Regions from separate parts of the Salinicola sp. 4072 genome, predicted to be linked through region 1. Evidence: predicted binding sites of a transcription regulator. Region 1 holds the regulator's gene; each other region holds the start of a gene.

Region 1 (4,162 bases):
GCGATCGGCCCCTTGCAGTGAGGGCTGCGCGCGTGAGGGATGGCAACGCCGTTGCCGATCCCCGTGCTGCCCAGTCGCTCACGTCCGATCAGACGGCTGAAGACTTCCTGGCTATCCAGGCTGGGTGTGTTTTGGGCGATGAAGGTGCTGAAGAATTCCAGCAGACGTTTTTTGCTACCCCCCGTGACCCCGTAAAGGGTACGTTCGGGGGGCAGAATGCTTTCCAGTGTCATCATCAGGCGTTAACGGGCGCCGGCGCCTTGGGCGCGGGCTTGTGCCTTCTCTTTGTGTTTGACCAGTTGACGGTCGAGTTTGTCGGCCAGTGAATCGATGGCGGCATACATGTCGGTATCGCTGGCTTCGGCGTGCAGATCGCCGCCTGCGGCATGCAGGGTACAGGCTGCCTGTTGGCGCTCCTTCTCGACACTCAGGGTGACCTGAACATTGGTGATATTGTCGTAGTGACGCTCCAAACGAACGAGTTTTTCTCCGACATAGTCCCGGAGGGCATCGGTCAGCTCGACATGATGGCCGGTAACGTTCACTTGCATGACACACTCCTGTTGCGGCAGATGGCACTTTTGATTGTAACCCTTTTCAGGTCACTGCAAAGGCATCGTGATCGATATCCTCCGGTTTGGCGAGTCCTGGATCGATTTTGCCTCGCCGTACAGTCGGGACGTCAGGAAAGGCGCTTGCGTTCACTGGACGAGGGAATGCCCATGGCTTCCCGATATTTGGCCACGGTGCGCCTGGCAACGCAGATATCGGACTGGGCAAGCAATTCGACCAATTTGCTGTCCGAGAGCGGCTTTCTGGGGGGCTCTTCGCCAATGAACTTCTTGATCCGGGCGCGAATCGCCGTGCTCGAATAGCTGTCGCCTTCCCCGCGTTGACCGCCGACCTGGCTCGAGAAGAAGTACTTGAGCTCGAACACGCCGCGAGGCGTGTGGATGTACTTCTGGGTCGTGACCCGGGAAATCGTCGACTCGTGCATGTCGACGCTGCCGGCGATGTCGGCCAGTATCAGCGGCTTCATGGCCTCTTCGCCGCGCTCGAGGAAATCGACCTGGCGCGACATGATCTCCCGGCCGACACGCAGCAGCGTGTCGTTGCGGCTCGAAAGGCTCTTGAGCAGCCAGCGGGCCTCCTGCAGATGCTGGCGCAGGAAGGTGTTGTCGTCACTCTTGTCGGCGCGCTTGATCAGGGCGGCGTAGTCGGGCTGGATGCGCAGACGTGGCAGCGCCTCGGCGTTGAGCTCGATGCGCCAGCCGTCGGGGGAGGGCGTGGCGACGAGGTCGGGAATCACGTAGTCGTCGCGGCAGGTATCGAAGCGTTGCCCGGGGCGTGGTTCGAGCGTGCGGATCATCGCGATGACGCTGTCGAGTTCGTCGTCCTCGAGCCGCAGGCGGCGTTTGAGCAGTCGCCGATCGTTGCCGGCCAGGGCCTCGAGAAACTGGCGTACCAGGCGTTTGGCTTGTGGCAGCAGTGGGGTGTCCGCGTCCAGCGTACCGAGCTGGAGCAGCAGGCATTCGCGCAGGTCGCGGGCGCCGACGCCGGTGGGGTCGAACTGCTGCAGACGCATCAGCATGTGTTCGAGATCCGCCGTGGTCACGCGATCGTCGCGCTGGGTGCGGAGGCTGAGGGCCAGTTCGTCGAGAGAGCCGGTGAAGTAGCCGTCGTCATTGATCGCGTCGATCAGACATTCGCCCAGCTCGCGCTCGCGGTCGTCGAAATCGCCCATCGCCATCTGCCACAAAAGGTGGTCGTGCAGACTGGTGGCAGCGGCGTTGCGGTCGAAATCCGGCGCCTCTTCGCTGCCGCTGCCGCTGCCCAGCGATCCGGCGGTGGCGTCCTGATAGGTGTCGCTCCAGTCGCTGTCGAGCGCCAGCTCTTCGGGAATGTCGCTGGGCCAGTCGTCTTCCGGCGCTTCCGGGGTCTCCTGCTCCGAATACTGCTCTTCCAGCTCCAGCATCGGGTTGGATTCGAGCGCTTGTTGAATCTCCTGGCACAGGTCGAGCGTCGACAGCTGCAGCAGTTGAATCGCCTGTTGGAGCTGAGGCGTCATGGTCAACTGCGTGCCGACTCTGAGTTGCAGCGAAGGCTTCATGGACATGGCGAAACGGTCGTCATAATCAACGAGGGAATAGCCACGTTACTGATTGATCTGACGACATGCAACGATTTATGCAAGAAACATGCCACTCAAGGCGGCTCAGGCAAGGCTGGCCGCCGGAAAGAAACACGGTGGGGGCGGGAAATCGGATTATAACCGGAATTCGTGACCAAGATAGACGTCGCGAACGCGCTGGTTGTCGAGAATGGCTTCGGGGCGGCCCTCGGCAATGATCTGCCCGTCGCCGACGATGTAGGCGTTGTCGCAGATATCCAACGTTTCGCGCACGTTGTGATCGGTGATGAGAACGCCGATCTCCCGATCGCGGAGCTGGCGGATGATGCTCTTGATATCGCCGACCGAGATCGGGTCGACGCCGGCGAAGGGCTCGTCGAGCAGGACGAAGGCCGGCTCCGTGGCCAGCGCGCGTGCGATCTCGACGCGCCGGCGTTCGCCGCCGGACAGGCTCATGCCGAGGTTGTCGCGAATATGGTCGACGTGAAAATCGGCGAGCAGCCGCTCAAGCTGTTCGCGTCGCCCGGCGCGGTCCAGATCCTTGCGCGTCTCGAGAATGGCCATGATGTTGTTGGCGACACTCAGTTTGCGAAAGATCGAGGCTTCCTGCGGCAGATAACCGATCCCGGCTCGCGCCCGGTCATGCATCGGCGCACGGCTGAGGTCGTGGTCGTCGATATGAACGCTGCCGGCATCGGACTTGACCAGGCCGACGATCATGTAGAAGGAAGTGGTCTTGCCTGCGCCGTTGGGGCCGAGCAGGCCGACGATGCTGCCCTGGCGCAGGGTCAGACTGAAATCGTGGACGACGCGACGTCCCTTGTAGCTCTTGGCCAGATTGGCGGCCGTTAGCGTTTTCATGGATGCGATCCTTGTGGCGACGCGGCGCAGAGCGATTCAGGCCCGGTGAGCGTGGTCGGGAGCAGAGCCCGAATCTTCTCTGGAATCATGACTGGAATGACTATTGGGACGACTGTTCGGAAGCGTTGCGCGGCGTAAGTGTCATGCGAACGCGACCGTCGCCACTGCCGTCGCCGTCCTGGCTGGAACGAGCCTGGACGCGGCGCGAGTCGAGATAGTATTCGACGTAGGCGCCATCGAAGGTATCGCCGGCCTGATGCAGCTCGGCGTTGCCGACCAGTTCCACGCGGCGCTCGGCGGCGTGATAGACGACGGTGTCGCCCCAGCCCTTGACGATCTCTTCGTCGGGCGCCGGTTTCTGTTCGAGGTAGGCGCGCTCTCCGCCCCCACCTTTGGCGGTGACCTGGTTGACCTCGCCGTTGTTACCCCGCTGGATGTCGACGCGTGCAGCCTTCAGTTTCATGCTGCCTTGTTGCATGTCGACATTGCCGGTGTAGACGGCAGTGCCCTGGCGGTCGTCGAGCTCGAACTGATCGGCGGCGATCTCGATCGGCGAGCTGGCATCGCTTTCCAGTGCCATGGTCGGAAGGCTGGTGAAGCCCAGTGCGGTAAGCACCAGGAGTTGGCCGAGTTCTCGCCTCATGATCCTTGATCCTCAGATTGCTGTGACTGGGATTGCTGTGATTGGGGTTGCTGTGGCAGGTGCCCCTGCACGTTGTCGGTCAGGCGCATACGGTCTTCGTTGATCCAGGCATCGAAGTGATCACCACGCATGCGCTGGTCATGCTGACGCAACACGGCGGGTGTGTCACTCCAGGCATGGGCTTCGCGATTGTCGTAATGCAGTGTCTGCGTTTCCAGGCTCCACGCCTGCTCCGGTTGTATCAGGCGCGCATTGCCCTCCAGGGTCAACTGCTCGCCGCTGCGATCCATTACCCCCGTGTCGCTGGTCACCTGCCACTGGCGCTGCTCGTCGTCGATGAGGTAGCCGTGGGGTGTCTCGGTACGAATGACATCGTCGGCGGGCGTGTGTACCAGCCGCGGCGTATCCAGGCGTTGATAGGCGCGCCCCTGAGCATCGAAGCGCGTCATGCTGGCCTCTTCGAGGTAGTAGTCGGGCTCGCCAGTCATGTTGCTGGTTGCGGACTCCTGCTGGTTTTCTCCACGCTG
Region 2 (4,162 bases), on a different contig from region 1:
CATATGATGACTCCCGACGTGTCTTTCTATTCAGGGGGATGGCCAAAGATTGAATTGTTCGTATCAACCGTGATCGAAAATCAGCTTAGCTGTTGCATTGAGCGATATAAATGGTCTTATGTTAGAAACATATTCAAATATGGGTTGATAAAGGTGTCGTGTGCTTGATGATCTCAATGAACTCAAGACCTTCTGCTACATATTAAGCTTAGGCAGTCTTTCTGCCGCGGCACGCGAGCTAGATACCAGTGTTGCCGTTGTCAGCAAACGGCTGAAATCGCTGGAGCAGCGTGTCGGCGTCGAATTGATCCATCGCACCACCCGGGCTCTTTCCGCGACGGAAGAGGGCGAGCGACTACGCAACGATGTCGAGCGAGCCTTAGAGGCCTTGGCGATCGGCGAAGCCAGATTGGTCTCGGGCCGCGATGAAGTTTTCGGCACCTTGACGGTCGTGGCTCCCGTTTCTTTCGGACGTCGCCACGTTTCGCCGGTCCTGCTTCAGCTCAGCGAGGACCATCCCCAGCTCAAGGTATCGCTCGGACTGGATGACTCTCTGGTCGATCTGGTCGCGGATGGCGTGGATATCGCGATTCGCATCGGGCAGCCAGCCGATAGCACGCTTCGGTTGAGAAAACTGGCGGACAATCGCCGGATACTGGTGGCCTCGACCGCATATCTCGACCGCTATGGTCGACCCACCACGCCTGATGCGTTGAAGGCGCATGCCTTCATTCGCCATGGCAGCTTCACCGCGAACGTCCGGCTCATAAATGACGACGGGCGAGCCGCTTCCGGGATCGGCCAAACGCGGCTGTCGGTCAACAATGCCGATGCGGCTTACGATTGGGCGCGGGCGGGCCAGGGGATTCTTATCAAGTCTCAGGTCGATGTCGCCGCCGATCTGGCGGCGGGAACCATCGAGCGTGTGCTGCCGGAATGGCATCTCGGCGAAGCGCCGATCATGGCGCTGTATCCCATGGGGAAGCAGTTACCGCGTAAGACGCGCCTGTTTCTCGATGCTATGGTCGCGGCTCTGGCGGATATCCGGCCGTAGCCTTGGCAGGCCGAAAGCGTTGCTCAGCTCATGACGCCACAGCCGCCGCGGCGGTGGCGCGGCGCATCGCCATGGCATAGAAAGTCGCGCCGAGTGCGCCGCCGATGAAGACCGAGAAGTGCCCCAGGTCGCCCAGCGGCAGGAAGTTGATCACGATGCCGATCAACGACGCAGCGACCACCGCCTTCACCGCGGCCGGATTGAAGCCGTTGCGATACCAGTAGGGGCCGCTGGGATCGACGCTGAACAGGGCGTCAACATCGATCTCGCCCCGGCGGATACGGTAGTAGTCCATGATCAGGATGCCGTAGAGCGGGCCGATGGCCGCCGCGAGCAGGTCGACGGTGTAATGGATGATCTCCGGATTGCTGAACAGGTTCCACGGGGTCAGGAAGATCGAGCCGACGGCGGCGATGAAGCCGCCGGTACGGAAGCTGATCTTGCTGGGCGCCATGTTAGAGAAGTCGAACGCCGGCGCGACGAAGTTGGCGACGATATTGATGCCGATGGTGGTGGTGACGAAGGTCGCGGCGCCCAGCACGGCAACGAAAGTATTGTCGAGGCGGGAAACCGTTTCGATCGGATCGTCGATCATCTCGCCGAACACCGGCAGTGTCGCCGAGACCATCATCACTGTGGTCGCCGAGAACACCAGGAAGTTGACCGGCAGGCCCCAGAAGTTGCCTCGTTTGACGTCATCGAAGGTGCGCGCGTAGCGGGTGAAATCGCCGAAGTTGAGCGTCGGCCCGGCAAAGTAGCCGGCGACGATGGCGGCCGCGATCACCATCTGCCACAGCTGCTCGCCGGGGGAAAGCTGGATGTCGCTCAAGGTGAAGCTGATGTTGGCCCAGCCCGCCTGCCACACCAGCCAGGCGGCCAGGGCGAACATCACCAGATAGACCGCCGGGCCGCTCCAGTCGATGAAGCGCCGGATCGAGTCCATGCCGCGCCAGAACACGATCGCCTGCAGACACCACAGCAGCATGAAGCTGATCCAGCCCAGATAGGAGAGGCCGAGAAAGCTGGGGCCGGCCAGCGATTCCATGTCGGGGAACAGGCGCAGGATCACGATGGTCAGGGCGTTGGAGGCCAGATAGGTCTGAATGCCGTACCACACCACGGCGATCAGGCCGCGGATCATCGCCGGGATGTTCGCTCCCAGCACGCCGAACGAGAGCCGGCAGATCACCGGGAACGGCACCGCGGCTTTCTGGCTCGGCCTCGCCATCAGGTTGGCGAAGATCTGCACGATGCAGATACCGATCAACAGCGAGATCAGCACCTGCCAGCCGGCCAGGCCCAGGGCGAACAGGCTGGCGGCGACCACGTAGCCGCCGACGCTGTGCACGTCGGAAAGCCAGAAGGCGAGGATGTTGTACCAGTTCCAGTTCTGCCTGGTGGGCGCAAGATCGGCGTTGTAGAGCCGGTCGCTGTACTGGTGAGGTGAGTGGTGCGGTTGCTGTGGCATGGCGGATGCCCTCCGCAGGGTGGTTTGTGATTGTGGTTCCTGTTTTTGTATACAAGATGCGTGCCATATCCGTCATCACAACGAGAAGAGAGAGTCGCAAACGATATGGGAAGGGGTCGCTTCTGGAAAAGACGCCAGCGCTCAAACTTTTAACCCAAAGACCAGCGCATGGCATGGTTCCGGCCAAACCTTGCGCTGGTTCATGAACCGAGTGCGGCGAGCAAGCTTTCAGGCCCAGTCGGGCTGGAAACGCACAATCGATGTGCGCTTGGATGGCGGCATGCACCATACAAGTGCAGAAAAGAAAAACGGTTTCGTTTTGTATACGATGAAGCGCTAGATTGAAACGAAGCTAGATTGGAACGAAGCACCAAGGGGAGAGAGTCATGCTGGAATTGAAGGCCCAGAAGCTGACGCCGGAGGCTTTCGCGCCGTTCGGCGATGTGATCGACGCTCGTATCAGCGAGTCATTTGCGATCAACGGCGGGCGCACGCAGCGCCATCACGATCTGGCTCGGGTGGAGATCCTGGACGCCCCTTCGCGGCCGCTGATCAGCGTGTTCGTCAGCCAGCCGGTCACGCTGCCGCTGGAGCTCGAGTTGCTCGAACGCCATCCGCTGGGCAGCCAGGCGTTCATGCCGCTGCACGAAGAGCGCTTCGTCGTCGTCGTGGCGCCGCCGGGAGACGACATCGATCCGGACGAGATCCGCGCCTTCGTCACCGACGGCCGCCAGGGCGTCAACTACCGCGCCGGCACCTGGCACGCGATCCATTCGGTGCTGGAGCGCGAGGGCGAGTTCTTCGTCGTTGACCGCGCTGGCGCCGACAATCTCGACGAGCGGCCGATGGCGATCCGGGTGGTGGTCTAGAGCGGATCAGCGGGCGAGAGTCGAGAACGAGGATGCCCCGCGCTAGCGGGGCATCGAAAGCATCATTTGCAGTTGGCTCAGGCGGTCTTGCCGCTGACCGCCGCCGCCGGATCTTCCTCCAGCTCCATGCGCTCACGTTCGTCGTCGATGATCTTGAGTGCCTGTTCCGGCGTCACCTTCGAGGCCGGCGTGACCAGACTGACGACGACGCCCACGACCAGTGCCACCAGCACCGCCGGGATGCTGGGGTTGCCCCAGAACGTCGTCCAGCTATCCACGTTGATCACCGCCAGTGACGTGGCGGAGGCGGCGATCAGGGTGGCGATGGCGCCCTGCCAGTTGTAGCGCGGCCAGAAGCGCCCCAGCACGCCACAGACGAACATCCCCGCCATGACCGTGGCGATCATGCTGGTGATGTAGCTGATGACGTTGTCGGACGTCAGCGCGAACAGCAGCGCCAGGCCGATGGTGGCGACCAGCGCCAGCCGCGACAGGCCCACCACCTTGCGTGCCGACGGCGTATGGCCGGTGAACAGCACGTAGACGTCGCGCAGCAGGATCGACACGCCGGCGATGGCATCCGAACTCGCGCTGGACATGGTCGCCGACAGCCCCGCGACCAGCAGCAGCAGGCCCAGCCACAGCGGCAGGATTTCCGTCGCCAGGAACGGGAAGGCGAAGTTGCTGTTGTCGAGACCGGGATTCAGCGCATGGGTCGCCATGCCGATGATCGCGGGGATGATCGAGAAGAACAGATAGAGGATGCCGGTA
Region 3 (4,162 bases), on a different contig from region 1:
GCGGCCCGCTGCCCAACGGTCGGCGTCTGCTGGCGATCTACAACATCAGCGATACCCGCCAGCCGCTGGAGATCGGCGAACTCGACGAAGGGGACTGGTACGACGTGCTCAAGGACGGCAAGCGCTGGAGCCCGCATCCGGAAGAACGCGACATCCTGCGCCCCTACCGTAGCCTGTGGCTGGTGCAGCCCTGACGCGCATCGGGGCGCGGTCGTGAAGGAAACGGCAACGGCCCCGACGCGGGCGATGAATCGAAACGATTGCACCGCCCGCATCGGCTGCCGTCCGGTCGGCGGGAGCGGCGTCTACACGTCGCCGCTGTTATCCAGCTCCACCGCCTCATAGAGACGATCCTGCAGGTCGGGAATGGCGGCCTGCACCCGGTTCCAGCTGGGGATGAACGGCTTGTCGCGGGGTGATTCGAAGAACGCGGCGCCGGCCTGCATGATGTTGTCGGCGAACAGCTCCACCGCCGCCTCCTCGCTGTGGCGGTCGAGCTTGAGCCCGTTCATCGCCGCATCGTGATCGTAGGCTTCGATCAGATCCAGCGCCACGCGATAGTAGGTCGCCTTGACGGTACGGAAGCTCTCGACGCTCATCTCCACGCCAAGCGTCGCCAGCTTGCGATACATTGCCTTGGCGATATCCATGCTCATGCGGTTCAGACCACCCGACGGATCGTCTTCCGATACCGGCTGATGCTTGTGGTCGTAGGCATCGGCGATATCGACCTGACACAGCCGCTTGGTCGAGAAGTTGCGGTGCACCTCGGAAAGCACGCCGATCTCCAGCCCCCAGTCGCTGGGAATGCGAATGCCATCGAGCACGTCGGCCCGCATCGAGAACTCACCGGAGATCGGATAACGGAAGCTGTCGAGATAGTCCAGGTAAGGCAGCGGCCCGTAGATCATCTTGAACGCCCGGATTAGCGGCGTGACCATCAACCGCGCCACGCGGCCGTTGAGCTTGCCGGAAGCAATCCGCGAGTAGTAACCCTTGCAGAACTCGTAGTGAAAACGCGGATTGGCCACCGGATAGATCAACCGGGCCAGCAGCCCGCGATCGTAGGTCACGATATCGCAGTCATGCAGCGCAACCGACTCGGCCTTGCCGGACGCGCGCACATAACCGGAGCAGTACCAGACGTTACAGCCTTTACCCGGCTCCTGGGGGGCCAGATTCTCCTGGGCCAGCTCCTGATGCAGGGCCTGAAGACGCGGGCCATCGTTCCACAGGATGCGGTGGTGCTGCGGCAGGCGGGAAAAGAACTCGCGTGCCTTCAGAAACTGCTCGCGATCGGCGCGATCCAGCCCGATGACGATCTCGCTGAGATAAGGCACCTTGCACAGCTCGTCGACGATATGCGAAAGCGCCGGCCCTTCCAGCTCCGAATACAGCGACGGCAGGATCAACCCCATCGGCCGGCTGCGCGAGAACTGCTTGAGATCGGTTTCCAGTGCCTCCACCGAGCGGCGGGTGAGGTTGTGGAAATTGGTAACGATACCGTTCTGATAGAAATCACTCATGAGACACCCTCATCCTGTTGTCGGCTGGCGTCAGTCCTTGACGCCGGTTATCGGGATTATCCATCAATCGTCGGGATCGTTGTCGGCCCACCCCAGCTCCCGGGTTAGCCAATGAGAGACACCTTCCGACCAGCCCGTTGGCCCCTGGGCCTTGGTCCGATAGATCTGCGAGCCTTCCAGCGGCATCGGTTGGCCGTGACTGGCGGCGATGACGACCGCCATGTCGGTGGCTGCCAGCAGCGCCAGATCGTTGGGGCCATCCCCCAGACCGATCGTCCGCGGGCGATAGCCGCGCAACGCCTCGAAGCGCGCCACCAGCCAGTCCGACGCCTGCCCCTTGTCGACCGCGCCCATCACGTGCCAGAAGCGCCCGCCGCGGGTCAGGCGCAGGCCGTCGACACGCAGTGTCTCGTGCAATGCCTGCAGTTTGGCGTCGTCGTCTTCCCACACCAGCGGCTCGCTGCCTTCTCGCGTCATCGCCTGTTCGGCGCCGGCGGCGCTGAGCCCGGTCAGCGCCTGCACCTCGGCCAGATCCATCTCGCCCATGCGCCGAAAATTCAGGCCGTGGCGTTCACGGACCACGTCCAGGCGCCGTCGGATATAGTCGACGTCCATGCTCGGCGTCTTGACCACCAGGCCATCCGGCGAGGCAGGATCGCGATCCAGCCGGGCATGCTGCCAGGAAGGCGGCAGCCCGATCACCGCGCCGTTCTCGGCAATGAAGGGAGTCTGTTCGAGCCCCAGCTCCTGGCGCAGCGCGAGCAGCTCGGCGCGCGTCTTGCTGGTGGTGGGAATGACCGGGATCGCCTGTTGCTCCAGGCGCGTCAGCCAGGCCAATGCCGGCTGCCAGTCGTAGGTGTCGTGATCCAGCAGCGATCCATCGAGATCGGTAAACACCAACAGGGGCGGTTTGTTCAGGGCCGGCTGTGTCATGGCATCACCCGCATCGCTTCACCTCGTCATGTCGTACGCGATCGGCTGCTTGTCAGCAGACGTATAGGTGAAGGTAGCACGGATCATGCCAAACACGACGGCCCGAGACATCCATGGGTGTCTCGGGCCGTCGTCATCGGTTTCGTAGCTTCGGAACGCACAACAATGCACCATCATGGTGCACTGCCGCGTACGCGCGCGCTGTTATCGCCCGTGGCGTGCAGCCACTGCCATTACCCCGGCCAGCGTGGCCCGGTCGCTGTCGATCGACTCGACACGGATGCCGGCCGCTTCCAGCGCGATGGTATAGCTTTCACGCAGCGAATCGGCGCCGACCAGCCGCACGGTATCGAGCCCGGGGCGAGCCTGTCGCATGGCGTGTACCTCTTCCCCGATCAGCACGCCGGAGAGGAAGCTGCCCACCTGCCCCGCTTCGAGCCCGGCATAGAGATGCCGGCTGCGCGCCTCGAACAGCGCATGCATCACGCCGCCGGGGCAACCCGCCCGGGAAACGCCCAGCCGGAACGCCGACTCGTCGAACGGCGCCTCGTCGCGGGCCGGCTCCCCCGGCAAGGTGTGGAAGCGCACGGCGTGATAGAGCTCGCCGGTCATTACCGTGGTGAACTCGGTCATCCGGCCGCCCTCGAGCCGCGCCCACTTGCTGTGCGTACCCGGCAGACAGCAATCGCCGCTGTCGACACCCGCCAGCGCCAGCGCGCCGAATGCCTGGACCTCTTCGCCGCGCATCACGTCGACGTGCTCCGGCGTCACCTGCTTGACGCCCGGCACGATCCAGACGTTATCGAGCCCGGGCGCGGCGACCACGTTATCCGCCAGGTCGGCGGCCGTGGCCGGCAGTTCCAGCTGCGGCGCCTCGAACCAGCCCCGCGCCGAACCCACCATCCCGGCCAGATAGACCGGGACCGTTTCAGCGCCCCAAGACGCGCCTTCAGCGCCCGAATACGCGCCCTCAGCGCCCGAAGCCGCACCTTCAGCGCCCGAAGCCGCGCCGCCGCCATTCCGCCAGTCGTCGGTCTGCGACGCGCAGTAATGCGGAAACTCGCTCTGGCTCAGCGCGCGCAGGCCGGAGGCCGAACGCCGGCTGTCCAGCACCTCGCCGCTGGCCGTATCGACCAGAAACGCCCGGAAATTGCTGGTGCCCCAGTCGATGATGATCAGACGATCAGGGATCTCGCCGCTCATGCATCGGCCTCGCGTTCCAGCTGCTCCGCGTGACTGGCGACTTCGCGCAGGCGGCGCCACTCCTCGACCAGCTCGGCGGCGATCCTGCCGACCTCGTCGGCGCTGCGCCCCGGCTTGTAGAGATTGCTGCCGAAGCCGAAGCCGGCCACGCCATGGGCATGCCACTCGCTCATGTTGCTCTTGTCGATACCGCCGACCGCCAGCACCGGCAAGCCCTTGGGCAGGATCGCGTTGATGGACTTGAAATAGCCCGTCCCCAGATCCGCCGCCGGGAACAGCTTGAGCGCCGTCGCCCCCGCCTTCGCCGCCGCCAGCGCCTCGCTCGGCGTCATGCAGCCGATCATCGGCGCCAGGCCGTGCTCGACGCCGGCCCGGATCACCTCCGGGTCGGTGTTGGGCGTGATCAGCAGCGGCGCCTCGAGCGATGCCAGCCGCTCGGCATGAACCGGATCCAGCACCGTGCCGGCGCCGATCACCACGTCGTCCGGGCAGCGCTTGGC

Evidence for each region. Region 1 encodes sigma-54, which starts transcription at its own class of promoters, with help from an activator protein. Its sites were predicted from a motif close to TGGCACNNNNNTTGCTNT; they were not measured.
Region 2: R3F72_RS13290 (NCS1 family nucleobase:cation symporter-1) is a predicted target of sigma-54. The motif match lies at 2,571-2,588, and genes of this name have one in related genera.
Region 3: R3F72_RS00680 (HAD-IIB family hydrolase) is a predicted target of sigma-54. The motif match lies at 2,533-2,550, and genes of this name have one in related genera.

What each region holds. Positions count from the first base shown of each region.
Region 1 covers NZ_JAXOVV010000002.1:132,769-136,930, reverse strand. The annotation lists gene ptsN (PTS IIA-like nitrogen regulatory protein PtsN) at 1-233, opposite strand, end outside; gene hpf (ribosome hibernation-promoting factor, HPF/YfiA family) at 243-551, opposite strand; gene R3F72_RS02945 (RNA polymerase factor sigma-54) at 683-2,116, opposite strand; gene lptB (LPS export ABC transporter ATP-binding protein) at 2,267-2,992, opposite strand; gene lptA (lipopolysaccharide transport periplasmic protein LptA) at 3,093-3,635, opposite strand; gene lptC (LPS export ABC transporter periplasmic protein LptC) at 3,632-4,162, opposite strand, start outside.
Region 2 covers NZ_JAXOVV010000019.1:46,238-50,399, reverse strand. The annotation lists gene R3F72_RS13300 (SDR family oxidoreductase) at 1-3, opposite strand, end outside; gene R3F72_RS13295 (LysR family transcriptional regulator) at 161-1,054, shown strand; gene R3F72_RS13290 (NCS1 family nucleobase:cation symporter-1) at 1,083-2,522, opposite strand; gene R3F72_RS13285 (ureidoglycolate lyase) at 2,909-3,391, shown strand; gene R3F72_RS13280 (sodium:solute symporter family protein) at 3,469-4,162, opposite strand, start outside.
Region 3 covers NZ_JAXOVV010000001.1:154,900-159,061, forward strand. The annotation lists gene R3F72_RS00670 (sugar phosphorylase) at 1-194, shown strand, start outside; gene R3F72_RS00675 (glycosyl transferase) at 306-1,526, opposite strand; gene R3F72_RS00680 (HAD-IIB family hydrolase) at 1,590-2,459, opposite strand; gene R3F72_RS00685 (2-dehydro-3-deoxygalactonokinase) at 2,664-3,662, opposite strand; gene R3F72_RS00690 (2-dehydro-3-deoxy-6-phosphogalactonate aldolase) at 3,659-4,162, opposite strand, start outside.